Thermoclostridium stercorarium subsp. stercorarium DSM 8532: one gene and its partner. The protein of the gene in region 1 interacts with the protein of each later gene in a pairwise test. Links are inferred from orthologs where the notes say so. Each region holds a gene or a part of one and is shown on either strand. Other genes may lie near its edges.

Region 1 (16,178 bases):
AAATGCCCACCGAAGGCACTACAACATTTTACGATGCCGTTTACGGCGAAATAACGGTCAACAACAGTGAGCTTGAGGATCAAATACTTATTAAGTCCGACGGGTATCCCACATATAATTTTGCCAATGTGATAGATGACCACCTTATGCACATTACACACGTTGTGCGTGGCAGCGAGTACCTGTCGTCCACGCCGAAATACAAGCTCCTGTATGAGGCTTTCGGCTGGGAAGTGCCGGTTTATGTGCATTTGCCTCTGATTGTAAAGCCCGACGGTTCAAAAATATCAAAGCGTAAAGGCGATGCCACTTTTGAAGATCTTCTTGCTCAGGGCTACCTGCCTGAAGCAATAATAAACTACCTTGCCCTTCTCGGCTGGTCGCCTGAAACCAATCAGGAGATTTTCAGCCTGGCAGAGCTTGAGAGGATTTTCTCAGTTGAGCGTATCAGCAAATCACCGTCGGTTTTTGATATAGCAAAGCTGCGCTGGTTTAACGGCGAATATATCCGGGCAATGTCACTGGAGAAATTTCATGAATTAGCGCTGCCATGGATTAAGAAGGGGCTGGAAAAGGACCTTCCCACCCTTCCGATTGCAAAAATGCTTCAGCCGAGGGTGGATGTCCTGTCGGAGATACCTGAAAAGCTCGGCTTTTTCAACCACCTTCCCGAATATGATCTGGCGCTTTATACAAACAAGAAGTCAAAGACCAACCCTGAAATTTCATTAAACAGCCTTAAGGCAGCGTTGCCCGTTCTGGAAAGTATTAACGACTGGGATGAGAAGAGTATATATGAAGCTCTGACGGCTTTGGCCGAAAAACTTCAGCTAAAAACCGGACAGATCTTCTGGCCGGTGAGGATAGCAATTTCTGGCCAGCTTGTAACTCCGGGCGGCGCATCGGAAATAGCCGAAGTGCTTGGCAGGGAGGAAACTTTAAGGAGAATCAATATAGGCATTGAAAAACTGTCCAGTGCCATTTAGGCATAAATGAGGAGAACGCATAATTCGTTCTCCTTTTTATTTATCATTCGATTATCTCCTGTTTATTTTATCAGCCCAGCCGCTTATCCTCCCTGTGGAGGGGACACATTATCTTCCCTTGTACGCATACCGCAATTACATTTTAGCCATCCTCTGAAATTCTTTTCCCTTATGACATCGCAATATTACCCTTTAAGGATTTTTCGACAGGAAACAGGTGAAACAAAAAGCTGCCTCATTTTCGAGACAGCTTCTTTTTAGTTCCGATGACCCCAAGGGGATTCGAACCCCTGTTGCCGCCGTGAGAGGGCGGTGTCTTAACCGCTTGACCATGGGGCCGCAACGTCGTGACATCATTATTTTACCGCTGTTTTTGCCGCAAGTCAATAACCTGTATAACAATTCCGGGGTGCTCACTCTGCTTTCAGCCGTTTTGGGCCGTTGGACAAAGAAGGCGGAGCAGGATCAGACATACCTGTAATGCCCGTCGGGTTTCAAATCAGGCAGATCCAGCCCCAATCCGAGAACCAGATGGTTTCTTATATCATAGCAGAGATCACATTTTCCGGCATACTCCGCCTTAGGGATGTACCTGTACTCCTTCATCGCCAGCCCGGCCAGGCCAGCTACGCCCGCAGAATCCAGATTATAAAATATCCTGTACTTGTCAGTATCCGCCCCGTCCACCAGTTCCTTTAGCGGGACTGCCAGTCCCGGACATGACTGGGGAATAAAATTACCGTATAAATCGACATGGAAGTGGTACAATCCCGACAACAGCCTGCACGGCCCCGCTTCCCGCATTATTTGCTCGAAGGGCTGCATTCTCATATAGGGTTTATATGTAACAAATGCCCTCCCTTTCATATTAAGGCCGTACTTTGCGGGCAATCTCAAAAGATAATCCTTCCCGAAAAGTTTTGTATACTCGTCAAAGGAATGGGGTGTATTTTCATCCAACATGTCAATCTCATCCCAAAACTCCATCTGCCACGGAAACACATTAAGTCCCACCTTTGAACACGCCCTGACTAAATCCTTGACTTTCCGGAACGGTATATATTCATTATGAAACGGATCTATTGATATAAGAAGGGTATGCACGCCGTGTCTCTTTAGTTCGGCAAGGATATTCACCGCCGATGCTTCATCCCTGTACCACGACGCGTTTGTTTCAATATACTCAATATCCATACCGTTCTTTGCCGCAGAATCAAGGATATCCAAAATTCTGTCGGGTTTCAGAAGCGGTTCACCGCCGCCGATATGAACCGAACTGCACCCCAGCCTTTTTAAAATCGAAAATATCTCATCGGCAACGTCGGGCGTCATGTAATCATCAGGCCATTTGGGAGAGCTGGAGTAGCTGCAGTGCCTGCATTTTGACGAACATTTATAGTTCGTGATTATTCCTCCCGCCACAAGAAATTCAACTTTCAGCACAACTTAACCTCCTGTTTTTACGAAAAAATTTTTTATCCCCAGACATATCTTCATACTTAAAAAAGTCCGTTTTTTATCCGTTACATTTCCACAATCTCACCGGTAGAGAACAGATATATATATCTTTCCTTCACCCTTTTGCCTGTTAAAACGGCAAGCGTTCTCGCATAATACTCTATCTGGATTCTGTATCTTTCAATTATCACGTTTGTATCACCGAATGGAACATAATCTGTTTTGTAATCCACGAGCACCAGGCCGTCTTTTTCTTCAAAATAGCAGTCGATAATGCCCTGAAGCAGCAAATTTTCATTCCTGTATTTTTCGTCCACCAGTTCCGGATATAATTCATGGCATGGTATTTCAATATTAAACGGCACCTCCCGCTGTACATTGCCTGACGCAAGCATCCTCCGGGCCAGTTCGGACTTAAGGAAAAGTTCTATTTTTTCAGTGTCAACCGTTTCGGCCTGCTGTTCGGTCAATAAATCCTTTTTGACCATTTCCTCAATCTGCCCTTTTATATCGGGGTTGGTAAAATCCAGGTGCTGCATTACAAAATGCATGACGGTACCTTTCTCGGCCGGGCTTAAACCTTTTTTCTTTTCAAGGAACGAAGGCTTTTTTACAAGTACCGGAAGCTGTATGGGAATTCTGCCTGCTTCGTCAAAAAGCTCGGCTTCAAACCTCCTTTTCAGTTCTGTTACGGTTACCTTCGCCGGTATCCTGCCCAAAATCATGTACGGATAATCCCAACTGAGGCGTTCTTCTATCTCTTTCCGGTATCCGGTATACTCTCCCTTTTCGGCAATTTCGTCCAGCCACTGCTGAAAGTCGGCCTCATTCTCTTCATTCCGCATCCCGGTACTCAGCATATCCTTTTTATCCCATACCCTTATCAGCCATTTGTTTGTATTTCCGGTATCAGGATCGTCATCATCATTCCCGCAGGTGTATATCTTTTTATTTTTGATTTCATCAGCAAAACCCGGATATTTCTTTACAAGCGCAGCTCCTATCCAGTCAGCGTAGCTTGAGCATTTTAACACATTGCTGCCGCAAATTTTATGTCCATCCCCGTATGAAATTTCTGCCCATTTTGACACCGCCTTTCCGATATTACCCACACAGCCGGTCATTATCAGTTTTTCCCTTGCTCTTGTCATTGCTACGTACAGTATGCGCATTTCTTCAGACAGGGTTTCGGAACGGATTTTCTCGCTTATCGCAATTTTGGCCGCCGAAGGATGGGAGATTCGCAGTCTCAGGTCCACAATGTCGGGTCCCAGCCCGAGTTCTTGGTGAACCAGCACACTTCTGCTCGCATCGGTAAGATTAAACTTCTTGCCGCACCCGGCAACAAAAACAACAGGGAACTCCAGTCCCTTGCTTTTGTGTATGCTCATAATCCGCACCACATTGTCATTTTCGGTCAGGATTCTGGCACTACCCATGTCACCCCTGCTGCTTTTGATTTTGTCAATGAAATTTATAAAATTAAACAGCCCCTTATAGCTTGTTTTCTCAAACTGCCTTGCCCTGTCATACAGAATCCTTAAATTTGCCTGGCGCTGTTCGCCCTGCGGCATTGCGCCAACCATGTCGTAATAACCGGTATCATGGTAAAGGTACCAAATCAGCTGATCGGTTGGCATATGCCGTGCCTTCTCGCGCCAGATAGCAAGCTTTTCCAGAAACATCGCCGCTTTTTCCGCTGCAGACCTGTCGCTGCCGGATCCCTCTTCCAGCGGGTGTTTCTCTGCCATGACCTTCAGCGCGTCATATATTGATGCTTTTCTGTCGGCCGCACGTATCGCAGCCAGTTCCGACGTAGTAAATGAAAAAACCGGTGAGCGCAATACCGACAGAAGCGGAATATCCTGAAGAGGGTTGTCAATAACCTGCAGCAGTGACAGCACAACCTGAATCTCCGTGGTTTTGAAAAAACCCGTTCCCGTGTCTGCAAAGCATGGTATGCCTTTTGCCGCCAGTTCGTCGGTGAATACTTCAGCCCAGTTTTTCGTAGCCCGTAGAAGGATTACAATATCCCTAAACTCGGCTTTCCTGTATTCATTTTTTGTTTTGTCAAAAACATAAAAGCTTTTTCCCTCATTGTCACAGCCGGTCAGTTCCAGAATTTTGCCGGCAATCAGCCTGGCTTCGCTCTGAATGTTATCTATAATTTCGGTAATTTCCTCATCATTCGCCGGCTCATAAACATTATCGCCGCCTGCCTTTTCATGCGTTTCGGTTTGAGAACCGTTTTCGTCCTCATCGGTTTGTATCAGGTGAAATTCAACAAATCCCCCTGTTTTGGCGTCTTCAGCGGTACATTTCCCAAAAACCGCGCCGGGGTTTAGCTCTTCTTTTTCTGTATAGTCAATCTCTCCCGCATCTTCCGACATTATCGTGCCGAATACAAAATTTACGGCGTTTATGATCTCACTGCGGCTTCTGAAGTTTTTATAAAGAAGTATCTTCCGGTTCCTCGCCCCTTCATCGGTCAGGTATGTATTGTATTTTTCGATGAATATCTCGGGTCTCGCCTGACGGAACCGGTAAATGGACTGCTTTACGTCTCCCACCATAAAAACGTTGGGAGCATCGGTGTCATGCCGTGAAATCATCCTTATAATAAGTTCCTGTACCATGTTGCTGTCCTGGTATTCATCCACCATTACCTCATCGAAATAATCCCTGTACTGCATGGCAATCCGCGAGGGCACTATACCGTTCCCGGTTTCCTCGGTAAGAATTTTAAGGCACAGATGTTCCAAATCGTTGAAATCAAGAACCGATCTAACCCTTTTTTTCTCGTTATACCGTTCGGTAAATTCTCTTACAAGCCTTCCAAGGCACTGCATTACCGGATAGGCCTTCCGCAAATCGCTTATGATACTTGATGAATTATCACTTATATATTTTTCCATAATCTTTTTATTAATGATATTTTTCACCGTATCGCGTATCTTTTTAACCGTTTCCTGTTTTGTTTCGTCGGCATTTTTCCCTGCCCTCGGCAGTCTCGAAAAAGTAATGCGGTGAACCATTTCATACAAATCGTCCCAGGACGGGCCGCCTTTTTCGCCCTGTTCACTTTTGGCAACCGCACTCAGAAGGGTTTCAATATTTGACAAATCCTCCTCAAACACAGGTATGTATTGTTCAAGGCCTTCGGCATTACGCAGCATTTCAATGGCCCTTTGCAGCATGTTCCCCGCATTTTCCAGCTCAACACGGCATGATCTGAGAATTACTTTCCCCCACAGGGTTCTTGCAAAATCCGAAGTTTCGTCCACATTGAACGCTTCTACGCTTTCCTTAAGCCATTTTTCAGGCCACGGGCTGCTCTGGATGAAATTGTAAATATCAATTACCATTTCTTGTATCCTCTGATCATTTATATTGCCCCCATACCAGTCAAGCAGCTCAATGAAGTCCTGCCTGTCCTCCTCATACTGCTCGTTCATTACTTCATTCATTGCCTCAATTCTCATAAGTACGCTTTCGGCTTCATCGGCAATCCTGAATCCGGGATCAATCTCAGCCGCTTCTATATGCTTTGTGATAACCTCCTTACAGAAAGAATGAATGGTCATAATGTTGGCCCTTGAAAGAAGGCTCAGCTGACGTCTCATATTTTCCGAGCCCGGGTTTTTGTCCAGTTCCCTTGTAATTGCTTCGCCGATGCGTTCCCGCATTTCCGCAGCCGCGGCATTTGTAAAGGTTACAATCAGCATCCGGTCAATGTCGACGGGATTTGTCCCGTCGGTTATTTTTCTGATTATTCTTTCCACGAGCACGGCAGTTTTTCCCGCACCGGCTGCAGCGGCAACAAGCAGATTGCAGTTCCGGGCATTTATCGCCTGCAATTGCTCCGATGTCCATTTGGTGCCCGGTTTCCGGTCTCCCGATTCGGTTTCGCCGTTATTTAACTCCAAATATTTGACATTTTCAGGGTTATTGCTTCGTTCCAATCAGCATCACTGCCTTTTCATAAGATTCCATATCTCGTCGTTGTCTTTTTCATACAGAATACGATAGGTGTTTTCCTTCAGCGAGGCATCAAACTGGCATACGGGAAGGTAGCTGCAGTACTTGCAGGCGGTCTCGTACCTGCTTTTCACCGGCAATATAGGGACCGCCCCGTTAAAGATCTCTGTACTTAATTCCTTCAGAAGTCTGCGTACATATTTGCGCAGGATATTAAACTGTTCCATTGTCACAACCGATGAGTTCTTGCCCAAAGTTCCGCTTTTACTGATCGATGCGGGAATAATCAATGACTGTCCGTCAATCGTACGATCCATCTCCTTAATCAGTTTCACGTCGGCCAGTAACAACCCTTTCATACGCAACTGTTTCATGATTGCCTTTTCAACTTCTTCCTCGGATATATGCCCGTTCGTTTTCAATATCGGATCATCCAGTTTGAAATAAAGTATACCCGCCGGCATTACATTCTTCCCGTTCTTTGAAAAATAATCCCATATTGCGTCAAGGTATGTAACCAGTTGTATCTGTAAACCGTAATATACATTGTCGATTCTGAAATCCTTTGTCCCCGACTTGTAATCGATTATGCGGATGTATCTTCCTTCAGGCGTATCCATCGCGTCAATTCGGTCAATTCGTCCGTACAGAAAAACCTTTTCGCCGTTGTCAAGCTCAATCACAATCGGAGGATATTTTTCATTGTCTCCAAACCCGGCTTCATAGTCAACGGGATCGAATCCGCTTCTGCGTATATGTTCGGCAATAAGCCATACGGACCTTGTCACCACTCTTTTTAACCTGTTTGCCAGCACAACCATCCGTTTTGATGACGAAAGCCCTGTTCCCATCATTTTTCCAAGCATTTCATCCACTATTTCCGATACTTTCTGTTCACACCACTTCCTGTCAAAAGTCCGCCATGTAATAACATCCTGCGAGGCTTCATTTCGCAGCGCGCCACTCTCTCCCTGCTGCCGGCTGTTTTGAACGGCCCGTGAAAATTTCTCCACTGCAGTATGCAAAAACGTACCCGCATCAGGCGGGCTGAACTGGAGGATTTTCCTTTCCCTCGCCTTAAGACCGTACCGTACAAAGAAAGAAAACGGACAGGCACTGTAGCGTTCAAACCGTGAAACGCTGGATATGAAAGTATCTCCGTAAAGCTTTTTGATTTTGTCCCAGTCAACGGTTTGGGCTATATTCCGGTAACTGAATGCTTTTCTGGCCCTTTCAAACTCTTCTTTCCACTCGTCGTTTTTTAAATACCACAGGGCTATATCCCGCCATACGGGCAGTATTTCCCTTCCGTCGGCCTTTTGCCGCAAAACGGTTATCAGTTGCCTGAAAGCGGCGCGTCTTGACGATATTTCATTCAATATCTCCTCATTGGACTGGGGCGGCAAAATATTGCTGTATTGCTTGCATAACGGGAATATCTTTTTTATCTGCGATATTATAATCGAAGGCCTTAATGCTCTTCCTTCCTGATCGGCTATAGGCCAGCTTATGCGCAGATAATCCGAAGGTGTTGTAAGGGTCCTGTAAATCAGAAAATTCTCGTCGAATACTTTTTCCCGGTTGGTTTTGGCCAGCTCAAGCCCCATTTCATTCAGTTTAATCCTTTCGTCGTCGGTAAGGATTCCTTCTTCGTTGCCTTTGGCCGGAAAGACACCGTCATTTGTTCCCAGGATATAAAGCGCTTTTACCGCATGGCTCTTTGACCTTTCTATGCTGCCCACAAGCACCTGGTCGACCGATGCGGGTATTAATCCGATTTTATATTCAGAAAAACCTATTCTGATAAGGTTCGCGAAACGCTCTACGCCAAAGGTTTCATCCGCCATTACCTCAACAATCTGGTCCATGAGCTCAATGACCATGTTCCATACCTGCGAGTATTCATTTGCCAGGATCAGTTCGCCCCTGCTGCGGAAATCCTCAATAATCGCCTCCATCTGCTCGGGGATTTTCAGGTAACACAGAAAATCAAACAATGCCGAGCAGAATTCCTCCGCAGTCCTTCTCCCTTTTGTTTTATACCGGAATTCCATAAGCGGCTTGATTATTTCCTTCCGTGTTCTGTTTATTTCTTCCAGTGAAAATTCGTCATGTCCCGATCCATTCTCATCAGGGAAAAATTCCGGAATCATGTTCCAGTCTTTTTCTTCGGTCCACTGGTTTCCCCGTATCCCGCAGGCAAGAACGTAATTTTCCAGTCTGTCAATCCTATCCTGTTCTATCCCGGTAAGCCCTGATTTCAAATACCTGAAAACCGCTTCATATGACCAGTTTTCCGTGAATATATCCAGCATTGACAAAATAAGTATCACCAGCGGATGATTTGATATATCCAGTTTTCTGTCCAGAAAGCACGGAATTCCGTAGTCATTAAATACAGCTTCAATCAACCCCTGGTACTCGTCAAGATTTCTTGTAACCACCGCTATGTCGCGGAACCGGAAACCTTTTTCGCGGCACAGCCTTAAAATGTCCTTTGCCGTGGCTTCTATTTCGCTGAAGACATTTACCGAGGAGAACAGCGATATATTTTCGGTTTCACGGGGATAAACCTTATACGGATGAACATTCAAATTGCTTTCAAGGTGGGCGAGTTCAGGATTATCCTTAAACCGGTATAAAGGTTTCGGGTTTAAAAAAACCGGGGGTTCATATGCGACATTGTTTTTCATGGCCAGATTCAGAACTTTGCGATAGACTTTTTTCGCAGGGGAAAAGACATCCAGCTCGGATGTCTGATCATCAAGCCTGTCACATACAAGGGTGATCGAAACCCGTCTGGCCTGTGTAAGCAAAACCTCTATTATCTTATATTCCTGCGGAGTGAAATCGGTAAACCCGTCAATCCATATTTCCGAATCGGTAAACTGTTTCGACATTTTCATTTTCTCCGCTGCGACGGTAAGATCGTCATCAGCATCCCTGTAGCGTTCCTTTACCGTCTTGTCAAAGGCAATGTAGATATTTTTAAGCTCGGTTATTTTATCTTTCAGCGGATCCCTGTCATCCAGTTTACCGCATATTTCATCCAGTTTATCAAAGGTTACGTTATAATGTTTAAATTCCTTGACAAGTTCGGAAAGCCTGCCTACAAATCCCGGCTTATCTACTGAATTTTTGAAATATCTTAAATTTTTGTCCATTTTGTCAAGTATGCGGTATAAAATCATGCTTTTACCCGCAGGATGAATGTGAGGATAGGTAATACCCCCGACTTCGTTAAAAACTTTATAAGCAAGGCGCCTGAAACTGAGTACTTCGTTTTTCAGGATTCCACCCGGCTTTATCAGGTCTATCAGGTCCTTTTCAGCCTGAAAGGTATATTGTTCAGGAACTAGAAGATACAATTGGCCGGTACATCCGCTTTCTATCCTGGACCTTATCTCTTCCAGGCAAAAACGCGTTTTTCCGCATCCTGCCCTTCCGTATATAAACCGTAAACTCATAGGAATCTCCAGACTAATTAATAATTTTACAGGTTAAAATGCCGTTGATTCAATTTGTATGTTCGGACAAGTTACAATATGCATTTACCTCATTAATTTTTTCAATATGCCCAATTTATCATGATAAGGCGGATATCTAAGTTCAATATCCATCAAAAATGATTTTTTCATAATACTCTTTTTATGGGTAAACGTGTCAAAACTCCACTTTCCGTGATAACCGCCCATTCCGCTTTCCCCTACACCTCCGAAAGGCATATGGGACGTGGCAAGATGGACAAGGGTATCGTTAATACAGCCTCCTCCGAAAGGAACTCTTTTTATAACCGTTTTTTCCAGTTTTCTGTCCCCGGTAAAAAGATACAGCGCCAGGGGTTTCGGGCGGCTGTTTATATACGAGATCACCTTTTCGATATCATCATATTCTATAACCGGGAGAATGGGCCCGAATATTTCCTCCTGCATTACAGGGGAATCAAAGCTTACGTTGTCAAGTATCGTAGGGGATATCTTAAGGTTTTCTTCGTCAAAATCCCCGCCTTCGACAACTTCGCCGCTGTCAAGAAGCGCCAGCAGCCGCTTGAAATGCTTTTCATTCACAATTTTAGGGTACTCGGGATTTTTGCACGGCGATTCGCCATAAAAATCCCTGATACACTTTTTCATCGCCTCGATAAGATCCTGTTTGATTTCCCGGTGGGCAAAACAGTAGTCGGGCGCAACGCACGTCTGTCCGCTGTTCACCGTTTTCCCCCAGACAATTCTTTTTGCGGATATTTCAATATTTGCGCTTTTATCCACTATGCACGGGCTTTTTCCGCCCAGTTCCAGAGTGACCGGAGTCAGGTTTCTCGATGCCGCTTCCATCACTACTTTCCCTACCCCGACACTTCCGGTGAAGAAGATATAATCGAATTTTTCGTTCAAAAGCTCGCCGTTTGCTTCTCTTCCTCCTTCAATTACGGCTATATACTTATTTTCAAAACATTCTCCAATTATTTTTGCAATAACCGACGAAGTTCGGGGAGAATATGCCGAAGGCTTCACTATGGCACAGTTTCCGCCCGCTATTGCCCCGATCAGCGGCGTTACTGAAAGCTGAAAGGGATAATTCCACGGTGACATTATAAGAACAACGCCGTAAGGTTCGGATACAATGTAGGAAACCGATTTAAACTGTGTAAGCGGTGTTCTGACTCTTTTCACTCTGCTCCACCGTGGAAGCTTTTTTATCATTTCATTCAATTCGGCGTAAACAAATCCGATTTCCGTCGCATAGGCCTCAAAAGGAGATTTGTTCAAATCTTCTTTAAGCGCTCCGCAAATCTCCTCCTCATATTTCTTTATATATTCCTTAAGCCTTCTGAGAGCATTAATCCGATAATCCAAATCCAGCGTTTCGCCTTTTGCGAAATATTCCCTTTGCATTTTTACAATGTCTTTTATGTCCTTCATCACGGCAACTCCTTTTTGGAAATCGTAAGCCGAACGGAATACAATTACCGTTTAATTTAAATGATATCACAATTTTCACGGAACTGCACATTCATAAATAAATAATGCCAGATCATTCCGTTCTGATCTGGCACTTAAAATTTTTTATATTTTATATTATTCCCATTGTTATCTGAACCTGTTGCGTTTAAGGAAAATGGGGATATCAAGCCCGTCGTCATCATCTTCAGACTCCGACTTTACGGAGGTATTCTTCATTGCAGCGCTTGCATCGCTGGCATTCAGAAGTTTGCTTTGTTTCTTCTGTTCACGTGCCTTGTCAAATCCTGTTGCTATAACCGTGATTATTATTTCATCCTTCAGGTTTTCATCTATAACGGCACCAAATATAATGGTCGCTTCGGGATCAGCGGAGTTCTGTATCAGTTCTGCAGCCGTGTTGACTTCCTGCAAACCGAGATCGGGTCCGCCGGTGATATTCAGCAATACGCCCCTTGCGCCTTCTATTGAAGTTTCGAGCAGCGGACTTGAAATGGCCTGTTTTGCCGCTTCCTCAGCCTTGTTTTCCCCGCTCGCTCTCCCAATTCCCATATGCGCGAGGCCCTGTTCCAGCATTATTGTCTTTACGTCAGCAAAGTCAAGGTTGATTAAACCGGGTACCGCAATCAGATCCGAGATACCCTGCACACCTTGACGAAGAACATCGTCGGCCATTCTGAATGCTTCAAGTATGGATGTTTTCTTATCAGCTATATGTAAAAGCCTGTCATTCGGAATGGTGACAAGCGTATCAACCACCGCTCTTAAATTCTCTATGCCGCGCTCGGCCTGCTGCATCCTTTTCTTGCCTTCAAACAGAAAAGGCTTTGTTACAACGCCGACAGTAAGTATTCCCAGTTCCTTGGCTATCTGAGCAATTACCGGTGCTCCTCCCGTTCCGGTTCCACCGCCCATTCCTGCCGTTACGAACACCATATCGGCGTCCTTTATTGCCATTGCTATCTCATCACGGCTTTCATTCGCCGCTTTTTCTCCGATTTCAGGGTTTGCGCCCGCACCGAGACCTTTCGTAAGCTTGTCCCCTATCTGTATTTTTGTGTTGGCCTTTGACAAAAACAATGCCTGCTTGTCGGTATTAACCGCTATAAAATCCACACCTCTGAGTCCGGCTTCAATCATTCGGTTAACTGCGTTATTTCCTCCGCCGCCAACACCTATAACCTTAATTCGGGCAAAGTTTTCCATATCAAGATCAAATTCCAGCAAACCCGTATCCCCCTTTTTCGCTAACCTTTATCTTATGTGAAGATCTCACCCTGTAACGCACTTCATAATTTTATTATATATTAATAAGGTTTAAAATCAAGCATAGTACCATTATTTTTCGGTATTTTTTTCAATAAGCTTTCTCCGTATGAATCCGAAATTCAGAAAAATTCTGTTTCCAAACGCAAATACCGCAGCCAGGTGCAGCGAAATCCCCAGTCTATCACCGATATATGCAAGTAATGCGGCAAGCAGGGAATTTCCGAAAAAACCCGACAAGAATATTTTTATGTCAAAACTGTTGTTCATGGACGCGGCCAAGCCACCGAAAACCGAATCAAGAGCCGCAAGTATCGCCACTGCGGCGTAATTTGAATATTCTTTGGGAATATTGTACGGAATCAAAATTCCTATTATCAAACCTATAATTAAACCAAGCAGCGGAATCATAATTCACTCACTTCCATGTTAATAATAAATTTTTTCATTCGGCTATAAAACGGGCATACTTATTGTCAAAAAAATCTATCATACCCCGTTCCTCGGGCCTGATATAATTGTAATATAATTCCTTCAAATATGAAAGTCTGTAAACCAATTCACTGTCCATTTTTATTTTCGCCGTAATCCGATTGTCAAGAGAAAAATATAACTCCTTGTCTTCAGGGATGTCGATCCAGTCTATGACTTCAACCAGTTTCTGAGATGAATTCGCATCCACGGCATTAAGTCCTTCCAGCAATTGCACTACCGTGCCTAACTTTTCTGGTTCCTTCGTCTGAATTTTCTCCCCCAGTACAAATCTGTCCAACTGCACTCCCCTGATTTCCGGGTACCTGTCATCCAGCTGGGTTTCCACATCAAGCACATAACCTTTCTCGTCCACCAGCAGATAATTGCCAAAATAACGTATCCATGCTATTGCATTCCTTTCCGTTACATTTATGTATACCTTGTCCGGGAAAACGTATTTAACTTCCGCCGATTTAACCCACGGCAGTTTCTCCACATTTTTTTCAGCTATACCCATGCGGAAATGAAACAGGTGCCTGAGGCTTCCTCCGAGATATTTCAGTGCGTTTTCTCCTTTCTGTATGCCCGATGCCTCAATAATTTCCTCCGCAGTATAGTTTACCGTCTCATTAACGTATATATCTGACAATAAAAGCAGCGGAGAAAACATTAATACCGCTGCCGCACTTCCGATGAGTATCACCGCAACAAATACCGATTTAACGGTTTTTTTCCTGCCCGATTTTTTTCGATATATTAAAAATTCATCGCTTTTACCGGATCTTTTCATTTATACTCCTTACACACCAACGATATTATGGAAGAAAAAAGAAGCGGTCGCAAATAATTATAGCACACAGTCATTATTACTGCAATTAAACGCTCTTTCCCGGTAATAATCATTCCCTCCTTATTTTTGCACCGATCGCGCCTAAATTCTTTTCAAATGCCTCATATCCCCTGTCTATATGCTTCACATTGTTAATTACGCTTGTTCCCTCGGCTGCAAGCGCTGCAATAGTAAGCGCCGCCCCTCCTCTTAGATCGCTGGCCTCAAGAAACGCGCCGGTAAGCCTTTTAACGCCTTTTATAACCGCCACTCTTTCCCTTACTGTAATATCGGCTCCCATCCGCATTAACTGTTCAACATAACCGTAACGGTTTTCAAAAACAGTTTCAATTACCACGCTGGTCCCCTTTGCCTTTGACAGTATTGCCACAAACTGAGGCTGCATATCCGTCGGAAATCCCGGGTATGGCGAAGTGCGTATAACTTCAATGGCCTTAAGATTTCCGTCGGATTTTATCCTGATGGTTTTATCATTCAAAAGCTCAACGGACACACCGCAATTTCTGAGAAGATAAGCAATTGAACTGACATGCTCATAATCAATACCGTCAAGAACCAATTCACCGCCGGTGGCCGCCACACACGCCATATAGGTCCCCGCCACAATTCTGTCGGGAATTACGCTGTATGTAACATCCTTTTCTATCTCCCTGCAGCCGTTAATATGTATAACCCCCGTACCCGCACCGTGTATTTTCACTCCCAATGCCTGGAGAAAATTTTGAAGATCCACGATTTCCGGCTCTTTTGCCGCATTCCGGATTATTGTCTCTCCTTCTGCCAGACTGGCTGCAAGCATTATATTTTCGGTCGCCCCTACGCTCGGATAATCCAGTAAAATTTCCGTCCCCTGAAATTTTTTTACCCTGCAATGAAGTATACCCTTATATAAATCATCTATTTCCGCTCCCATTTTCCGTAACGAGTTTAAATGCAAATCAATCGGCCTCGGCCCAATGGCACATCCACCCGGGTAACTTATGTAAATTTCACCGGTTCTTCCAAGCATTGAACCCATAAGAACGATGGAACTCCGCATTTTGCTGGCAAGGGATTCGGGAATTGTATTGGATGAAAGGTTTTTGCCGTCCACTATAATGCTCTGACCGTCGTGTTCCACCTTAAGCCCCAGAGAGGAAAGGATTTCCTGCATTGTCTTTACGTCTTCAAGAACCGGACAGTTCCTTATTACGCTTGTTCCGCGGTTCAGAACGGTTGCAGCCAGAATCGGCAAAACGGCGTTTTTAGCCCCCGGGATTTTCAATTCGCCATGCAGACGGTTACCGCCTTCAACGACAAACTTATCCAAAAAAAACACCTCCGGCTTTTGCTTCCTACGTTACGGGGTTATTCACAGTGAGATGCCTTTTGAAAAGTTCTGTTTCTTCATAGCTCATAGTTTATATTATGCCGGCTGAAAAAATCTGTTACTTGGTGCTTGTCTTATTCCGTATTCCCGGCAGGCGGGCAACCGTTATTGTGGACTTATACTTCGACATTCAGGATAAAAATTACTGCTCTTACTGCATCTGTAATATAAATTTAACTTGCAAACAATGGCATAATCAGTTAATTTAATTATGAAAAAGGATTTTTATTTTTGACAGGACGCCAGATCCGGGGAAATTCCTGCTGTTTCTGACATGTGCCTTATCGCCGATGGCGATAGCGCACGATATGCATTTGGAAGTGTAAAATTGGCATGCCAAAACATTGTGAAACAAAGGTGGATATATGAAATCTGTAATATCCGGAGGTTTTTTCCTTTTAAGCGGAAGCGTAATAATTTCAGCACTCACCGTCAGCAATGCTGGCAATGATTTCATGAACGGTCTCGGCGCTGTATTTATTCTTATTGGCATTGCTCAAATAGTGATAGGCTTATTTTTTGAAGATGATTAATACTTTTCCCTTTTCAGGCGGTATTTGTCATTGCAATGCCTGGATATGTTGAGAAGTATTCCTATCCCCACCAGAAGGAAAGCCAGCGAACTTCCGCCGTATGTAAAAAACGGAAGCGGCATTCCCGTAACGGGCATTGAAGAAGTTACGACAGCAACATTTACAATCACCTGCAGAGCAATCAGTGATGTAAGTCCGACCGATATAAGACTTCCGAGAGTATCAGGAGCATGCATTGCCACTCTTATGCCGCGCCAGATCAGAACAAGAAACAGTAACAGGATTGTGGTGGCACCTATGAAC
Region 2 (16,290 bases), 650 kb from region 1 along the record:
AAGGCCGATCCCCGGCCCGTATGTCATCGAAATTCTTGCCACCTTTACATTAACGTTTTCAAAATTCCTGTATGCAAAACACAGGGTTTCCCCCATACGTTTTGATTCTGAATAAATTGCCCGTATGTCCACAGGCGAGCACAGCCCCGGATAATTCTCGTCGGTCGGGATGTGTTCCTTGTCGGGATTGCCGTAAATTTCCGATGAACTTAAAAACAGCATTGTGGCATTGTCTTGTTTGGCTTTTTTCAGTAATCTTTCGGTCACAGTCGTATTAAGATGTATGGTATCCATATAGTTCGTAAGAAACTTTTTCGGCTGGGCATATGTCGCACCATGGACGATATAGTCTGCTTTCGGCTCAAAACAGTCACAATTGGGGTTATTCAGGTCTGCGGCGTAAAAAGCGTATTTACTATTTTCAAATATATCCCTGAGGCTGCTGCCGAGAGGATTTTTGCTTACGGCAACGATGTCAGTTTCCGCGTTTTTAACCTTATTTGCAAGATGCAGCATGTAAATCAGGTAAGTGCCGATAAGCCCGTTGGCTCCGGTAATATAAACGGTTTTTCCCTTTAACGGGCTTAAGTCTATTTTTTCAATATATTCAAGGCAGTCCTGCTCTATAAATCTGTCCATATTCCTTCTCCTTTCAGTCTCTGACCAGTTTTGCGGCTTCCCTGAAAATATCCTCGTCTGAAGGATAATAAGCTTTTTCCAGCACGTCGCTGGTGGGCGTCGGCGTGTCCGGACAGCATACGCGTACAACAGGCTTTTTCAGATGATAAAAGGCCTTTTCGGCTGCAAACGCAGCTATTTCTGAAGCAACACTACCTGTTTTGGAGCCGGTGTCGGCAATTAACAGCCGTCCCGTTTTTGAAACTGATTCTATAATAATTTCCTCATCAAAAGGTTTCAGTGAGCGCAGATCCACCACTTCCGCCGATATACCCGCTTCCTTGAGCTTATCCGCCGCCTTGAGCGCCTCCACAAGCATATAAGATATCGCCACAATGGTTATATCATTCCCCTTCCGGCGGATAACTCCCTTGCCTATCGGTATTGAATAAAGGTTTTCGGGTACCGGACCCGTTGTTTTATGAAGCCATCTGTGTTCCACAAACAGAACAGGATTATTGTCGATAATCGCCGATATCATTAATCCCTTCGCATCATATGGAGTGGCAGGGGCTACGATTTTCAGCCCGGGGACATTCATCAGCATCCCCTGAATACACTGTGAGTGCTGTGCTCCCGAGCCCCAACCCCTTGCGCTGATAGTCCTTACAACCATCGGCACCTTTACCTGTCCTGCAAACATATATGACCATTTTGAGGCGTGATTCACCAATTGATCAAGCGACAGTAATATGAAATCCATTCGGGCATGAATTAATACAGGTCTTAACCCTGCCATTGCGGCACCCGCCGCTATACCGGTCAGTGAATTTTCGGCTATAGGGGTATCAAATACCCTGTTTTCACCGTACTTTTCTTTAAGTCCCTTTGTCGTTCCGAAAACTCCGGCTACATCATCCACACCTTCTCCCATGATAAAAACCCTGGGATCCCGAGCAAGGGACTGGTCCAGTGCTTCATGCAGTGCGTCTTTGTATGTGAGTATGCGATCACCTGCAGTGTCGTCCTTTATAAAAAAATTATCCAGTTTTTCCACCTGAACCGTTGTCCACGGCATACAGACATCCCTCCTTTCAGTCAACATAAACAAATTCGGTAAGTTCGACCGTTGAGGGTTTCGGGGAGCTTTTCGCAAAACTGAACGCATCTTCCACGGTGGTGTCTATTTCTTCGTCTATGGCTTTTTCAAGCTCGTCTGTCAAAATTTCTTTTATTCTCAGGAATTCGGCAAAACGTTTTATAGGGCATTTCGAAAGCCAGTAATCGTACTCTTCCTTTGGTCTGTAACCATCGCCAACGTCGTCCACGGTTCCGATATGTCCTTTCCATCTGTAGGTAATGCATTCAAGCAGAGTCGGCCCTTCGCCCTTTCGGCATCTTTCAATCGCCTGCCGGGCATATTCCGAAACTTCCAGCACGTCATTGCCGTCAATCCGGTAACCCGGCATACCGTAGCCACGCCCCCACTGATAAATGCCCTCGCCGGCCTGACGCGCCTTCTGATGCGAGTTAATGGCATAAAAATTATTTTCACAGACATACACTACCGGAAGCTTCCTTACCGCCGCGAAATTCAGGCTTTCATGGAAGGTTCCCTCATCAGCGGCACCGTCGCCGAAAAACACAACCGTTACCCTGTCGTTGTTCAAGAGTTTCGAAGCCAGCGCAGTGCCTGTTCCAAGCGGAATATTTCCTCCGACTATTGCAGTGGAGCCGAGTATACCTACATCGGTATCGACAAGGTGCATCGAGCCTCCTCTGCCCCGTGCGCATCCCGTCGTTCTGAGATACAGCTCTGCAATCATTTTTCTGATATTTCCGCCTTTGGCGATGTACTGGGCATGGTTCCTGTGAGTACTGAAAATATAATCGTCTTTTCTTAAATGTACGCAAACGCCTGCTGCAACCGCTTCCTGGCCTATCGACAGATGAATGGGCGTTTTTATTTCGTCATATTTGTATTCATCATTAATCCGCTGTTCAATCCTGCGGATAAGTTTCATTGTTCTATACATTTCAATAAGTTTGTCCCTTTCCATAACTCATCGCTCCTTCAGGTCAATATAAGAGTTTAATCCTGTCATTTCTCCAGTCTTTAAGCTCACAGATTCCAAACGACACGTTTGAATAGCCGTTTCCGATGAAATAATCACATTTTGCCGCAAGCCAGCTGTCCCTGATTATTTCAAACCCTTTTACCCTGTTATCGTGATATTCCTGGTAATGGACACCCGGCCCGTCCTTTGGTACCCTTCTGCAGTCGGTATAAACCAGCAGACTTCCGTACCTTTCTCTGTATTCTTCCAGAATGTCAATACAGTCGGTCATTAAAAATATCCGCATTCCCGGATTGGTTTCAAGCACTTTTTCTATTTCCCGGGGATAACGTTGGTTTAATTCATGGAGATGTTTCACTTCGGTTAATTTATCACTGCTTCTTATATGCACTGCCAAAAAACGCGCGCCTTTCATGTTTTCGGCGTAAAATGTCTCAATACTGTCCTGCAGATCTTTTTTAAGCCGGATATATTCGCATATGAGTCTGTGGCAAACTTTCCTTCTGTTTAACCCGAAAAGCCGGTGCTTTTTCGGTATTGAGGGAATTATTTTATCCACATCCGTGTATCTGTCGCAGACAACAACGTCTGCCTCACAATTTTTCAAGCACTCCGTAGTTATCGCCGGTTCATTTCTTGAAAAGTCAGGAACAGTGAGAAAATTCCCACTGTTCCACCGTTCGGGGTAAAATAAAAATTTATCCTGAGCCAGAGCATGGATATCCAAATCCGATACAGGCATGAAAAATTCCTCAAAAGCGTTTACATTTTCGTCCGGTGCGTAAAGACTACCCTTTCCCCAGTAAACAACAGGAATACGGCCCACAATTTCCGCAACAAGCAGCTGAGCTAAAACATGATGTAATTCGTTCCATAATCCCATGCCTATTTCCCTTATCAGTAAGAATTTTTTCCCTTCCATCTGGGAATTCCCCCGTATTTACGTGTTCACAGGAGATCCTCATGCCCCTGTTGCTTAAGTTTGTCGACAAGCATTTTTATTTTTTGGGATTTATCCCTGGGGCAAACCAGTACCTCATCCTTTGTACCAGCCACAATCATGTTGTCCAGATCTATCGTGCATATGGCGATATCCTTTCCAAATATAATGGAATTTGTGGTATTTATCCCGATATGCCTTCCCTGAACCCTGTTTCCGTCAGGATCGGCCTCAATGGTTTTCGCAAGAGCATCTATGCTTCCAATATCATCCCAGTCAAAATATGCTCTCACGACATATAGCGATTCTGCGCATTTTTCAAGAACGCCGTTGTCAAAGGAAATACTCTGAAGCTCTCCATAAGCCTTTTCAACAGCTTCGGAAACTCCTTTTTCTTCCTCTTCCAAAGCCTCCGAAAGTTTGTTGTAATGCTCAGGCAAGTATTTCTGTATGTTGCGTAAAATTGCCCCTGTTGTACCCACCACTATCCCGCAGTTCCAAAGATAATCGTCCGAAAGAATAAGTTGCTTTGCCCGTTCCAAAGAAGGCTTTTCAATAAAATCAAGTACTTTCGATATTCCCGAACCTGTATCAGTTTCAGGTCCGGCATGGATATAGCCATATCCGTCCGCAGGATAGGAAGGCTTAACACCGATAATGACAATCGCATCGTTTTTTTCAGCGGTATTAAAAGCCTGTTTCACCGCCTCCGCGTAACTGTCCTTGTCCCTTACGTATCCGTCGGCGGGTACAAAGCACAGTACTCCTTCTCCGTATCTTTTCTTAAGCACCAGTGTTGCATACGCAATGCATGCGGCAGTATTTTTTCTTTCGGGTTCGGTCAGTATATTTTCTTCAGGAATATATTTCCTGACTGTGTTTTTGGTAATATCAGTCAAGCGAAGGTTAGTTATGATAAAGCACCGTTCGGGTTCTACAACCCCGCTAAGCCTTATGACGGTCTGTACCAGCATAGGGTTTTCGCCTTCAACGGGTATGAACTGTTTTGGGCTTGCTTCCTTTGAAAGGGGCCACAGCCTTGTGCCCGATCCACCGGCCATAAGTATGGCAAATTTCTCCATTTATCCGCACCCCTTTACATGTTACCAAAGCCTGAAAAGTGGCTTCATCAACCACCCTAAGGCAATGATTCCTTTGTTGTTATATATTATGTAAATTTAATGGATAAGGTGCACGAAAAAAAGCAAAAACATAAAAAAATTACATTATTCGACCAGTTTAAAGACCACTATCATCCTGTTTCAGTTTTTACTCAGGAAATGTAAAAACAAAGCAGGGTACCGGCGTTATCGCCAAGACGTGAAAAACAAAAGGCTATTAAAAACTGTCTGATAAAGCGCACGAAACATCAGTGTCATGATATGAAAAAGCTGATAATTTCTCCGGAACTTTTAAGAATAGTTTAGGCATTTCACCGAAAAGGCAAAAAAATTTTGCGAAATAAAGTCATGAAGAATATTTAGGACATTTTTTCAGGGAAGGTACAGTTTCTGGCCCGCATAGATCGTTGAATCATCAAGCCCATTCAGTTTTTTTATCCGGTATATGTATTTCCGGATTTCTGTTTTACCCCTATATTTGTCCGCAATGTCCCAAAGGGTATCACCCTGTCTGACGGTAATAACTTTATATTCCCTGTTTACGTTCTCACCGGACGATTTGACCGAATCAATAATAAACACCGCAATTATGAATATTAAAAACATAATAATAAAAAATCCTTTTTCATTTCTGAGGCCATATATTCTCATGAATACAACCTCCTCTGAAACAAATAACCAAAAACCGCGGCGGATTCTGTATTATTATAAGAGAACGTTTGTTCTACACAAGCATTTTATCGAACATTTGTTCATTTGTCAATAATTTTCGAACATTTGTTTGACAATTTTTAAAAGTATGGTATAATTAGGATAACAAAACAAGACGGGGTATGGAGATGAAGCAGAAAAGTCTGGACAAGCAGCAACAAATTTTGGAATTTGTCAACAAGCAGGTTAAGGAAAAAGGATATCCTCCTTCGGTTCGCGAAATTTGCAAGGCCGTAGGGTTCAAATCCACCTCAACCGTGCATTCATACCTGCAGGCTCTTGAAGAACAGGGATTGATTGTGAAAGATCCTTCCAAAACAAGGGCTTTGAAAGTAATAGACAGTAAAAAGCAGGAACTGGAAGGGTATATTTCAGATCATGAAATTGAAAATGTTCCGATCATAGGCAGGGTTGCAGCCGGCCAGCCGATACTCGCGGTTGAAAACATAGAAGATACCTTCCCTGTGCCCGTTGAATACCTGGAAAACGGTCCTACATTCATTCTCAGGGTAAAAGGCGACAGTATGGTTAACAAAGGCATTCTGGACGGGGATTTGGTTATTGTAAAACAGCAAAATACGGCAGAAAACGGGGATATAGTGGTAGCGTTAATAGAAGACGAAACAACGGTAAAAACTTTTTACAGGGAGAAGGATTATATCCGTCTGCAACCTGAAAATGAAAATTACGAACCTATAATTGTTAAAGATAACGTTACCATTTTGGGTAAAGTCATAGCACTTTTCCGAAAATTTTAGAGCCTCCTTGGCTCTTATTTTTTTGTCCGTTAACTATAATCTTTTTAGGGAAAAACTTCTGAAGAAGTGGTACGGCTTAATCTATAAAGATTATTGTCAAAAGACTGTCATATATGAATTGTTTCTGAATATGAATCAATTATTTCAACTCTTCCGTCACTGTCAATAAAATTGATTACCGACTGCAAAATGCTTTCAGCATGAGACGCTTCATTGGTAACACAGCAAAACCCCAGTTCACATCTGTTCCATTCATCCTGCCTTCCTGTCTCGGCTGCTGATACGTTAAGTTTTGATCGCACTTTTGTAAGCAGGCTTTTCACCACACTCCGCTTATCCTTTAAACTTTTCATTCCGCCTATATATAATGTCAAATTCAGCGCGCCGACAACCATTCTTCCTTCCTCCGTCCCGCAAAACAACGACTTCAGCCGGATTTTTCAGGCATAAATTTAGATGCATAAGCCGGACCTATGCATCGTTATATTCAAGTTAAAAATTATTCCATTTCATTCAGTAATTTCATCTGGGATTGTAAAAGGCTTAAAGCTTTGCTTTTATATACCGCCATGTCCTTTTTGAGCCTCTCGGCTTCAAACTGAATTTTAACCACTTCGCGGTTCGCCTCATCAATAATCTCTTTCGCTTTATTCTGAGCTTCGGCTATTATATTCTCGGCTTTCTTCTCCGCATTGCTGATAATCTCGCTGCTGGACTGCTGAGCAAGTATCAGACTTTTCTTAAGGGTATCCTCCATTTTTTCATAATGAGCAAGCCTGTCCTTCAGCTCCATAACCTGTTCCTTTGCTTTCATCAGTTCACGTATGTAATCCGAATAATCCTCAATGATTTTCTGGATTACTTCATATACCTGATTCTCATCCACACCTCTGACTACCGATCTGCGGAACACTATATTCGATAAATCATTGGGAGTAAAGTTCATAATGCAATACCTCCGGCCAAAAGGACCTAAAGTCTGGCTATTATCATCAGGATTACATATTCAGCAAATCCCAGCAACAAATAAGCCAGAAGCGGAGAGAAATCGAACATCATGCTTTTTCCGAACGCAGATCTTGCAATCATATTCCTTATGGGAGACAGTATCGGTTCTGTAATTGCATGGATAAATATTACAAACCTGTTCTCTCTTCCCAAAGGAAACCACGAAAAAACAACACGTAACAGTATAAGTATTTCTACAATTCTGAAAAACAGGACCACCGCCGTGCTCAGTATATCCGCCATTTGCTTCCTCCGTCATTTCATCCACGTGAAAACGCCGTCTTCCTTCAGTTCTTCCTTTACATCTCCCAATATATCCACACTGTTGGGTGTAGCGATAAAAATACCTGAGGATACCTTTTGAATGTTTCCGTCAAGGGAATAAACCGCACCGCTGAGAAAATCCACAATGCGCTGCGCAGTCTGAATTTCCACGTCTTCCACATTCATCACTATTGAACGGTTGGCCCTTAAATGATCACAGATATCTTTTGCGTCGTTAATATTTTTGGGGAAGACAATAACCACTTTTGCGTTTGCGTTGCCGTTCAGATTAAGTACTTTTCCCTGGTTTTTCCTGCCAATAGAGACTTTACGGTTCTCTTTTTTATCCACTTCAACAACTTCTTCATCGTCATAGTATTCATCTTCAGTTTCTTCAGATTCCCAACCTACAAAATCAAGCATTTTGTTCAGAATATTTGCCATATGTAACTTCCTCCCATTCATCCTGTGTGGAAATATTAACTCATGCATTATTGTTCACGGGTACTGCCTTTCACCGAATATACTGGTACCAATACGGACGATATTGGCACCCTCCTCAATCGCCACTTCGAAATCATGGCTCATACCCATTGACAAATACTGCATATCAATATTATTAATATTTTCCCGTCTGATGTCAACAAAAATGTCTTTTAAACGCCTGAACACCCAGCGCACATTTTCAGGGTTATCGGTGTAAGGAGCGATAGTCATCAGGCCTTTGACTTTTATGTTCGGGTACGCAGACACCTTTTTTACAAAATTAAGCACTTCATCCGGGGAAATACCTGCTTTTGTCTCCTCTCCTGACACATTAACCTGTATAAGGGTATTTACCACTCGGTTGCAGGCCTGCGCTCTTTTCTGAATCTCATCCGCCAGCTCCAGACGATCCAGCGAGTGAATCAGAACCACTTTGTCAATAATATATTTTACTTTATTTGTCTGGAGTCGACCGATAAGATGCCAGTTACACCTTCCCTTTAATATATCGTATTTTTGTACAAGTTCCTGAACCCTGTTTTCACCAAAATTCAGTACTTTTTCTTTAATTGCCGTTTCAATCGCCTCAATTCCCACCGTCTTTGAAACGGCCAAAAGCATTATGTCGTCAGGGTTACGTCCGCACCTTTCGGCTGCCTTCCTAATTCTTTCACGTACATTATTAAGATTATTCCGAATCCTTAATTCATCTTCCTCGGTGAACATCAGTTAATCACCTGTCCTTCTTCAATATTCTGTGGATTAACCACATAAATGTCAAAGATTTTGATCGGGCTGGTATCGGTAGATTCGCTCAGTTTATCTATAATAGCAAAAGAATCCTGCTCAGCTATAATCTTAATTCTTTTTCTCACCGCCCTGTTAGCCCTGACCACGAAAACATCGGCGGTATTATCGTAAATGTTTCTGTTGATGAGGCTTCTTAGCGGAATTTTAAGTCCCTCAACATTTTCAATCACCAGGTCGGCCTTTACATGCCTCATTTGCACGACCTTCTCAATATAACGGTCGAAGGAAACAATGACCCTGCTTTTATTTTCAAAAGCATCCACAGCTTCAACCGTACATGGAATCAATTCTTTCACCCCGTCGACTCTTAGCGATATCTCATCCCCCGTTTTAAGCTTATCACTGTCTTTTTTGTTTATGGCACAGACATACCAACCTTTATCATTGTTCACAAGCCTTGCAAAAATCTGATCGGCGCTTACGTCGAAAAATTGTTCATACCTCATTTTCAATGTGCCTGCTTCGTCGTTTTCATTATTTGTTTCCAAATCTTCAATCTGCAAATTCTTCATATTGTCCGGACTGTATTTCTCCTCATCCGATGTACCGCCCCAGACCACTATTCCTGAATATTCGGATTTAACAGTAACTGCCGATTCGTTAAGTTTTTGCCGTAAAATTTCCAGTTCCCGTTTTTTGTCTTCTACGTACAACCTATCCCCGGTATTTTCAAAAATCTTCCTGTTTCGCTGGTAAAGCAGGTTTTCCAATGTAGCTCTTATTTCGTCAATCGCGGTAAAATTTCTGTTTACGGCAATATCGGTCAATTTGCTGACTTCGTTCTGGACCTGGTTTTTAAACTCGTCATCGGGTTCCAGTACTTCGGGATTATTTTCCGCAAACTGTCTTATAATGTTTTTTTCAAGGTTTTCAATTTCACTTAATATTCTTTTGCTGTCCCTGTCAACAATTATCGCGAAATCAAATTTATTAGGCACCCGCTCCCCCTGCTTGGCTTTTGGTATCACTATTCCGTCTTTCGGAGATTTAACGCAGGTTTCATCCCAGATAAAAACTCCTTCGGATTTAACAGCTATCTCAAGGGTATCACTGTGTAGAACATCTGTTTCGATATGTCCGTGAAATATCCATTTCCACATGGCAGGCAAATATACAAGTGCAAAAAATATCAGTACATACCGCACCGCTCTTCTTCTATTTCTTTTCTTTTTAGCTTTCCGCTTTTTCAGACTTGCTTCCGAACTCCTGTTTATTCTTTTATCTTTTGTGGTTCCCATATTCTCCTCCAGAATACCATGTTTTCCGCTCACTTAACCATGGTATTGCGCTTATCCCGCGCGAAGACCGTAAACAAAGAGAATATCCCAAAGCCACTGAGTTTATCCCAGCCTCAATAAACCTCTGTTAATCAATTCCTGCGCTGCGCACAAAACCCCCAGCTTCACGTGCTCGTAAACAAGTCCGCCCTGCAGATACGCTATATATGGTGGCCGTATTGGCGCATCCGCCGAAAGTTCAATGGACGATCCCTGCACAAATGCTCCGGCCGCCATTATTACCGGCGAATCATACCCCGGCATTTCGCTTGGTACAGGTGTAACAAACGAGTCTACCGGTGAACCTTTTTGTATCCCCTGACAGAAAGCGATAACAGCTTCCGGATTTCCGAATTTTATCGCCTGTATTATGTCGCTTCGCTCTTCATTGTATGCCGGACACGTTTCATACCCCAAACTTTCCATAAGCGCCGAGGCAAAAACAACACCTTTAAGACTTTCAGCCACAATATGCGGGGCAAGGAAAAAACCCTGAAACATGGATCTGTTCTGTCCAAGAGTGGCTCCAACCTTGCTCCCAAGACCGGGCACCGTCATACGGTAAGAAACCAGTTCAACCAAATCTTTCCTTCCGGCAATATACCCACCAGCAAGAGCAATTCCGCCACCGGGGTTTTTGATTAATGACCCGGCCATAATATCCGCGCCTGCATCGGTAGGTTCCTTGCATTCCACAAATTCACCGTAACAATTGTCCACCATAACGACCACGTCGGGCTTTATGCATTTGACGAATTTTACGGCCTGTCCAATGCGTTCCACGGTTATGGGACCTCTCCAGGAATATCCTCTGGATCTCTGGATAAATACCATTTTTGTTTTTGGATTAATGCTTTCCTTTATTTTTTCAAAATCAAAATCGCCGTTTTCCAGTAAATCAACCTGCCGGTAAGTAACCCCGTAATCTTTAAGAGAGCCGGTTCCGACTTCTCCGCGTATACCGATAACTTCGTCAAGGGTGTCATACGGCTTTCCTGTTATGGATAAAAGTTCATCATCCGGTCTTAAAATTCCGTAAAGGCAAAGGGCCAACGCGTGGGTTCCGCATGTTATCTGATGCCTTACCAGTGCATCCTCAGCGCCAAACGCCATGGCATATACATTCTCCAGTACCTCTCTGCCTCTGTCGTTGTAGCCATATCCCGTTGTACCTACAAAATGGGAATCACTTACCATGTATTCCTGCATGGCTCTTATTACTTTACTATGATTATACGCCGATATGTTTTTAATTCTCTCAAACACATCAGAGCATTTTTTCTCCACATCCTGCGCCAGCTTTACAAGATCAGAATCAATTTTAAATGCCTCATGATATATTTCGGTAATTTTCATATGCAAGTTTTCCTCTCTCCTGGTAAATTTTCTAATTTCCCTTTAGTTTTTCGTTCACACGGTCCAGTTCCTTCTGAACCTGTTCTCTGGTAATGGTATTATTAAAATTGAAAGTACACTTCAAAGCCTTTTCATACATTTCACGGGCTTTATCTAACTCTCCGGCGTCTTCCAGATACTTTCCGTAATCATAGTAGGCCTCCGGAAAATGCGGTTTCTTCTCCATAAGCTTCTCAAACATTTCCCCGGCCTTATCCATTTCACCCCTTAAATGGTACAAATGAGCCAGGTTATCAAGAATTATCGCATTATCCGAATTGTAATCATAAGCCTCAAGGTTTATTTTCAGAGCTTCATCCAGATCCCCTTTTTCTATAGCCAGATATCCAAGGCTTCCATATACCGCAGTTGTTTTATATTCGGCAATAACTTCCTTAAGCATGCCAAAAGCTTTATCAAGCTCACCCTTTTTCCAGATTACAAGGGCGAGATTTGATTTAACCCTGTTTTTTTCATCCTGATTTTTGCTTTTCTGCATTGCTTTCGAGAATGCTTCCTCGGCTTCTTTCAGTTTTCCCTCCTTGAAAAGAATAAAACCGTAATTTACCAGAACATCGGCATTCGCCTTTCCGGACTCTGCAGCTTTTTTAAACCATTTTTCGGCCATCTGAAGATTTCCCTTGCTGTATTCAGTTTGTCCCTTTATCTGATAGAAAAGGTTGATATTATAAACGAAAATCAAAACCAGATACGCCAGCATTCCCAGAATGCCCGCTGTTTTACTAATCCTGAACAGAATAAGAAGCACAATTAATGGTATAAGACCCCAAGTCAGAAATGACAGCGATGATTTCTGTTTCAACTTGTTCACCCTCTGTTTTTTAAATTAAGGGGAATTTATCCCCTATCATAACATTTCGCTTTTTTCATTTCAACAAGCAGGAAATAAGCTTGTCTACCGAACTCTGAGCATGGCATCCAGTGATCTGCGTGCACGCCTGATTATGTCTTCATCAAGTTTTATTTCATACCTGCCATGTTTCAGCGCATTATATACACTTTCCACAGTAGTTTTTTTCATGTTCGGGCAAACAAGCCCCTGGGTCAGAAGATAAAAGGTCTTGTCAGGGTTGTCCTTTCTCAGTTGATGTAAAATTCCCATTTCAGTCGCTATAAGAAATTTATCATGACTGCTTTTTTTGGCATATTCAATAATTTGAGCGGTACTCCCGACAAAATCGGCCAGCTCCAACACTTCCTGCCTGCATTCCGGATGCGCCAGAACCAAAGCATCGGGATGAATGCCCTTTGCCTTTTGCACATCGCTTGCGCTGACCCTGTGATGTGTTATGCAGTATCCGTCCCATAAATGTATTTTTTTGTCGGGTACCTGCTTTGCGACATAACTTCCCAGATTTTTATCCGGAACAAACAAAATCTCATCGTTCGGTATAGACCTGATAACATTCACTGCATTGGAGGATGTGCAGCATACATCACATTCTGCCTTAACAGCTGCAGATGTATTTATGTAACATACTACCGTGGCATTTGGGTATTTCTTTTTTTCCTCAATTAGTGCCTCCGGTGTTACCATATCGGCCATCGGGCACCCTGCATCAATTTCAGGGAGCAAAACCGTCTTTTCGGGAGAGAGAATCTTTGCGCTTTCTGCCATAAAATGCACTCCGCAGAAAACAACAACATCGGCGTCGGTAGAGGCACAGTACTGGCTTAACCTGAACGAATCCCCAACCACATCCGCCAGCTCCTGCACTTCATCCAACTGGTAGTTATGAGCTACGATAACTGCGTTTCTTTCCTTCTTCATTTTCTTTATTTCTTCCATCATTTCAGCAAAATTCTCAGTCATTTTCCGTCCTCCTCATGTAGGCAAATATAACAATGAACGACCTCTGAAAGACTCTCAGTCCAAGTTATCCTTTCTATTATAACACATGGCGTTCAAATATACCACCGGAAGGATATTTTATACAGAGCACTTATGCAATTTTTGTTTGTTTTTCACAAAAAATAAGTAAAAATATGTTTCAAATTCTTTTTGGATTCGGAATGTTTGTTGTTGTTTCCCGCCTCAGATTGTTGTAGAATATGTAATATGTTCGGTGAGACAACATTAGTCTGGTAATAACTCATTTTTTTCTTTATTAGCATAGTGCCTTTTGCTATTTCATACTGTACGGGCAGGTATGTACAGTATTTTTTAATTGTTGTTGAATTTAGTAAAAAAACGGGAGTTTTATTCTATGGAATCTTTAAAACAGCGTATATTGAAAGACGGCGTCATTATTGACGGAAATATATTGAAGGTGGATTCATTTTTGAACCACCAGATTGATCCCCGGTTAGCCTTTGATATCGGAAAAGAATTCTATAATCGTTTCAAAAATGCAAGGGTTGACAAAATATTAACGGTAGAGACATCAGGAATAGCCTTTGCGGTGTGTACAGGCTACAATTTTAACGTACCTGTTGTTTTTGCTAAAAAATATAACGGACTGAACATGTCACCTGAGGTATATCGAAGTAAAATCCGTTCATATACAAAGCAAACCGATTATATCATATCCGTCTCGAAAGAATACCTCTCTTCAAACGAAAACATTCTTATAATCGATGATTTTCTTGCAAACGGACAAGCTGTTTTAGGGCTTATCGACATAGCAAATCAGGCAAAATGCAATATCACGGGTGTTGGCATTGTAATTGAAAAAGGGTTTCAGCAAGGTGGCCAAATCCTCAGAAACCTTGGGATTCGCCTTGAATCCCTTGCTGTTATAGAGTCTTTTAATAATAACAAAATAATATTCAGGGAGGATTAGAAAAATGAAAAAGAAAAGCATTATCTGTTTATTCGCTGTGGTTTTATGTCTGGCAATGATTCTGACAGGCTGCGGTACAGCTCAGAACAATGCCGGGCAGAAAAAGCTGAAGGTTGGATTTGTCTACATCGGTACTGCTAATGAACCGGGGTATACGTATGCTCACGAACAGGGAAGACTTTATGCCCAGGAAAAGCTTGGCAACAAAGTCGAATTTGTTGTACAGGAAAATGTCAGTGACACTGACGATTCAATTGTCTCAGTAATCCAGTCAATGATTGAACAGGGCTGCAAAATGATTTTTGCCAACTCTTACGGCTATATGGATTATATGTATGATATGGCCGAAGAATACCCTGATGTTATTTTCCTGCACTGCTCAGGCAGCAAAAGCCGTGAAAACATGCTGAATTATTTCGGAAGGATGTATCAGGCCCGTTATCTTTCAGGAATAGTGGCAGGTATGAAAACAGAAACCAATAAAATAGGTTATGTTGCCGCTCATCCCATTCCGGAAGTAATAAGGGGAATTAACGCTTTCACCCTTGGTGTCCGTTCGGTTAATCCCGACGCCACGGTGGAAGTGGTGTGGACCTCCACATGGTATGATCCTTCTTTGGAAAAGGCCGCAGCAATATCCCTTCTGGATAAGGGTTGTGATGTTATAGCTCAGCATCAGGATACAACCGGCCCGCAGATTGCAGCCCAGGAACGCGGCAAATGGTGTATTGGTTACAACTGTGACACTTCCGACATCGTACCCGATGCATTCCTGACAGCACCGATATGGAACTGGGGTCCGTATTACACGGAACAGATTCAGAAGGTTCTTGACGGTACATGGAAGAGCGAAAACTATTGGGGCGGAATGGAAGACGGCGTAGTTGCCCTCGCTCCTCTGAAGAATGCACCTGAAGGCGCTCAGGAAAAAGTTGATGAAATGGCACAAAAAATTATAAGCGGTGAATTCAAAGTATTCCAGGGACCGATAAAGGATCAGAACGGAAATGTCCGTGTGCCCGAAGGAACGGTTATGACCGATGAAGAACTCCTGAGTTTTAACTGGTTTGTTGAGGGTGTTATCGGAACCATACCTGAAGACTAAATAAAATCACAATATAATATGAAAAAAGACAGGATTAAAGGTAAAACCTTTAATCCTGTCCTTTTTCAGACGATAAAAAACTGCTAAAATGTCTATATAAAGAACTTATCTTCGGATCAGAATAAAAAAATAACAGTGTAAAAAGGATGAAGCCATGAGTAATAAAACAGTTTTGGTTGAAATGAAAAACATCTGCAAAACCTTTGGCGTAATACGCGCAAATATCGACGTAAACTTTTCGGTGTACGAAGGGGAAATTCACGGTCTGCTGGGTGAAAACGGCGCCGGCAAAAGCACTCTGGTAAATATGCTTTCAGGTATTTATAAGCCCGACAGCGGCAGTATTTTTATTCACGGAAAAGAGGTTAACATCCATTCACCAAAACATGCCATTGAACTGGGAATAGGCATGATACACCAGCACTTTAAGCTGGTTGACGTCCTAACTGCGGCCGAAAACATCCTTTTAGGTTACAGCAAAGCGGGTTATACGTCAAAAAAGAATAAAATTAAATCAATTCAGGACGTAATGGCCAGTTACGGCATGGAAATCGATCTGAACAAGAAGATCAAGGACATGTCGGTAAGTGAAAAACAGACGGTGGAAATACTCAAAGTTCTATACCGCGGTTCAAGAATTCTTATTCTTGATGAACCGACGGCAGTATTAACCCCACAGGAAACTCAGAAGCTTTTTGCAATACTCAGAAACCTTGCCGGAACAGGGTGCGCGATCATAATCATCACTCACAAGCTGAATGAGATCATGGAAGTCACCGACAGGGTTACCGTTCTGAGACAGGGAAAAACCGTCGCGACACTGGAAACATCCAAAACAAACATACGGGAACTGACCGAGCTTATGGTGGGTAAACCCGTTAATCTCTCCATTGAACGGGTTAATGCAAAAAGAGG

Evidence for each region.
Region 2: the proteins of ftsZ (region 1) and CST_RS07475 interact in binary tests that used the Bacillus subtilis proteins (3 or more experiments, as listed by UniProt). The link is inferred for Thermoclostridium stercorarium subsp. stercorarium DSM 8532 from one-to-one orthologs.

Annotation. Positions count from the first base shown.
Region 1 is NC_020134.1:2,344,670-2,360,847, forward strand. The notes cover bases 10,562-13,439. They hold ftsZ (cell division protein FtsZ), read right to left. Parts: upstream 12,611-13,439; coding sequence 11,513-12,610; downstream 10,562-11,512. Other genes in these bases: CST_RS10170 (aldehyde dehydrogenase), read right to left, coding at 10,562-11,344; CST_RS10180 (small basic family protein), read right to left, coding at 12,722-13,060; CST_RS10185 (cell division protein FtsQ/DivIB), read right to left, coding at 13,095-13,439. Also shown: gltX (glutamate--tRNA ligase), read left to right, coding at 1-986; CST_RS10155 (radical SAM protein), read right to left, coding at 1,452-2,429; helicase-exonuclease AddAB subunit AddA, read right to left, coding at 2,510-6,406; helicase-exonuclease AddAB subunit AddB, read right to left, coding at 6,413-9,889; more of CST_RS10170, read right to left, coding at 9,974-10,561; more of CST_RS10185, read right to left, coding at 13,440-13,913; murA (UDP-N-acetylglucosamine 1-carboxyvinyltransferase), read right to left, coding at 14,023-15,282; CST_RS13560 (hypothetical protein), read left to right, coding at 15,708-15,875; putative lipid II flippase FtsW, read right to left, coding at 15,872-16,178. UniProt on the Bacillus subtilis protein: Essential cell division protein that forms a contractile ring structure (Z ring) at the future cell division site. The regulation of the ring assembly controls the timing and the location of cell division.
Region 2 is NC_020134.1:1,702,416-1,718,705, forward strand. Bases 6,217-9,206 are described here. They hold CST_RS07475 (cell division protein SepF), read right to left. Parts: upstream 7,943-9,206; coding sequence 7,490-7,942; downstream 6,217-7,489. Other genes in these bases: lexA (transcriptional repressor LexA), read left to right, coding at 6,217-6,226; CST_RS07460 (DUF503 domain-containing protein), read right to left, coding at 6,334-6,648; CST_RS07465 (DivIVA domain-containing protein), read right to left, coding at 6,726-7,172; CST_RS07470 (YggT family protein), read right to left, coding at 7,199-7,477; CST_RS07480 (YggS family pyridoxal phosphate-dependent enzyme), read right to left, coding at 7,997-8,710. In the rest of the region: CST_RS07425 (NAD-dependent epimerase/dehydratase family protein), read right to left, coding at 1-639; CST_RS07430 (alpha-ketoacid dehydrogenase subunit beta), read right to left, coding at 653-1,696; CST_RS07435 (thiamine pyrophosphate-dependent dehydrogenase E1 component subunit alpha), read right to left, coding at 1,713-2,678; CST_RS07440 (O-fucosyltransferase family protein), read right to left, coding at 2,698-3,618; CST_RS07445 (mannose-1-phosphate guanylyltransferase), read right to left, coding at 3,645-4,718; cell division suppressor protein YneA, read right to left, coding at 5,130-5,408; more of lexA, read left to right, coding at 5,591-6,216; more of CST_RS07485, read right to left, coding at 9,207-10,065; CST_RS07490 (methionine gamma-lyase family protein), read right to left, coding at 10,135-11,427; CST_RS07495 (tetratricopeptide repeat protein), read right to left, coding at 11,459-12,289; quinolinate synthase NadA, read right to left, coding at 12,383-13,300; CST_RS07505 (xanthine phosphoribosyltransferase), read left to right, coding at 13,695-14,270; CST_RS07510 (BMP family ABC transporter substrate-binding protein), read left to right, coding at 14,275-15,375; CST_RS07515 (ABC transporter ATP-binding protein), read left to right, coding at 15,530-16,290. UniProt on the Bacillus subtilis protein: Cell division protein that is part of the divisome complex and is recruited early to the Z-ring. Probably stimulates Z-ring formation, perhaps through the cross-linking of FtsZ protofilaments. Its function overlaps with FtsA.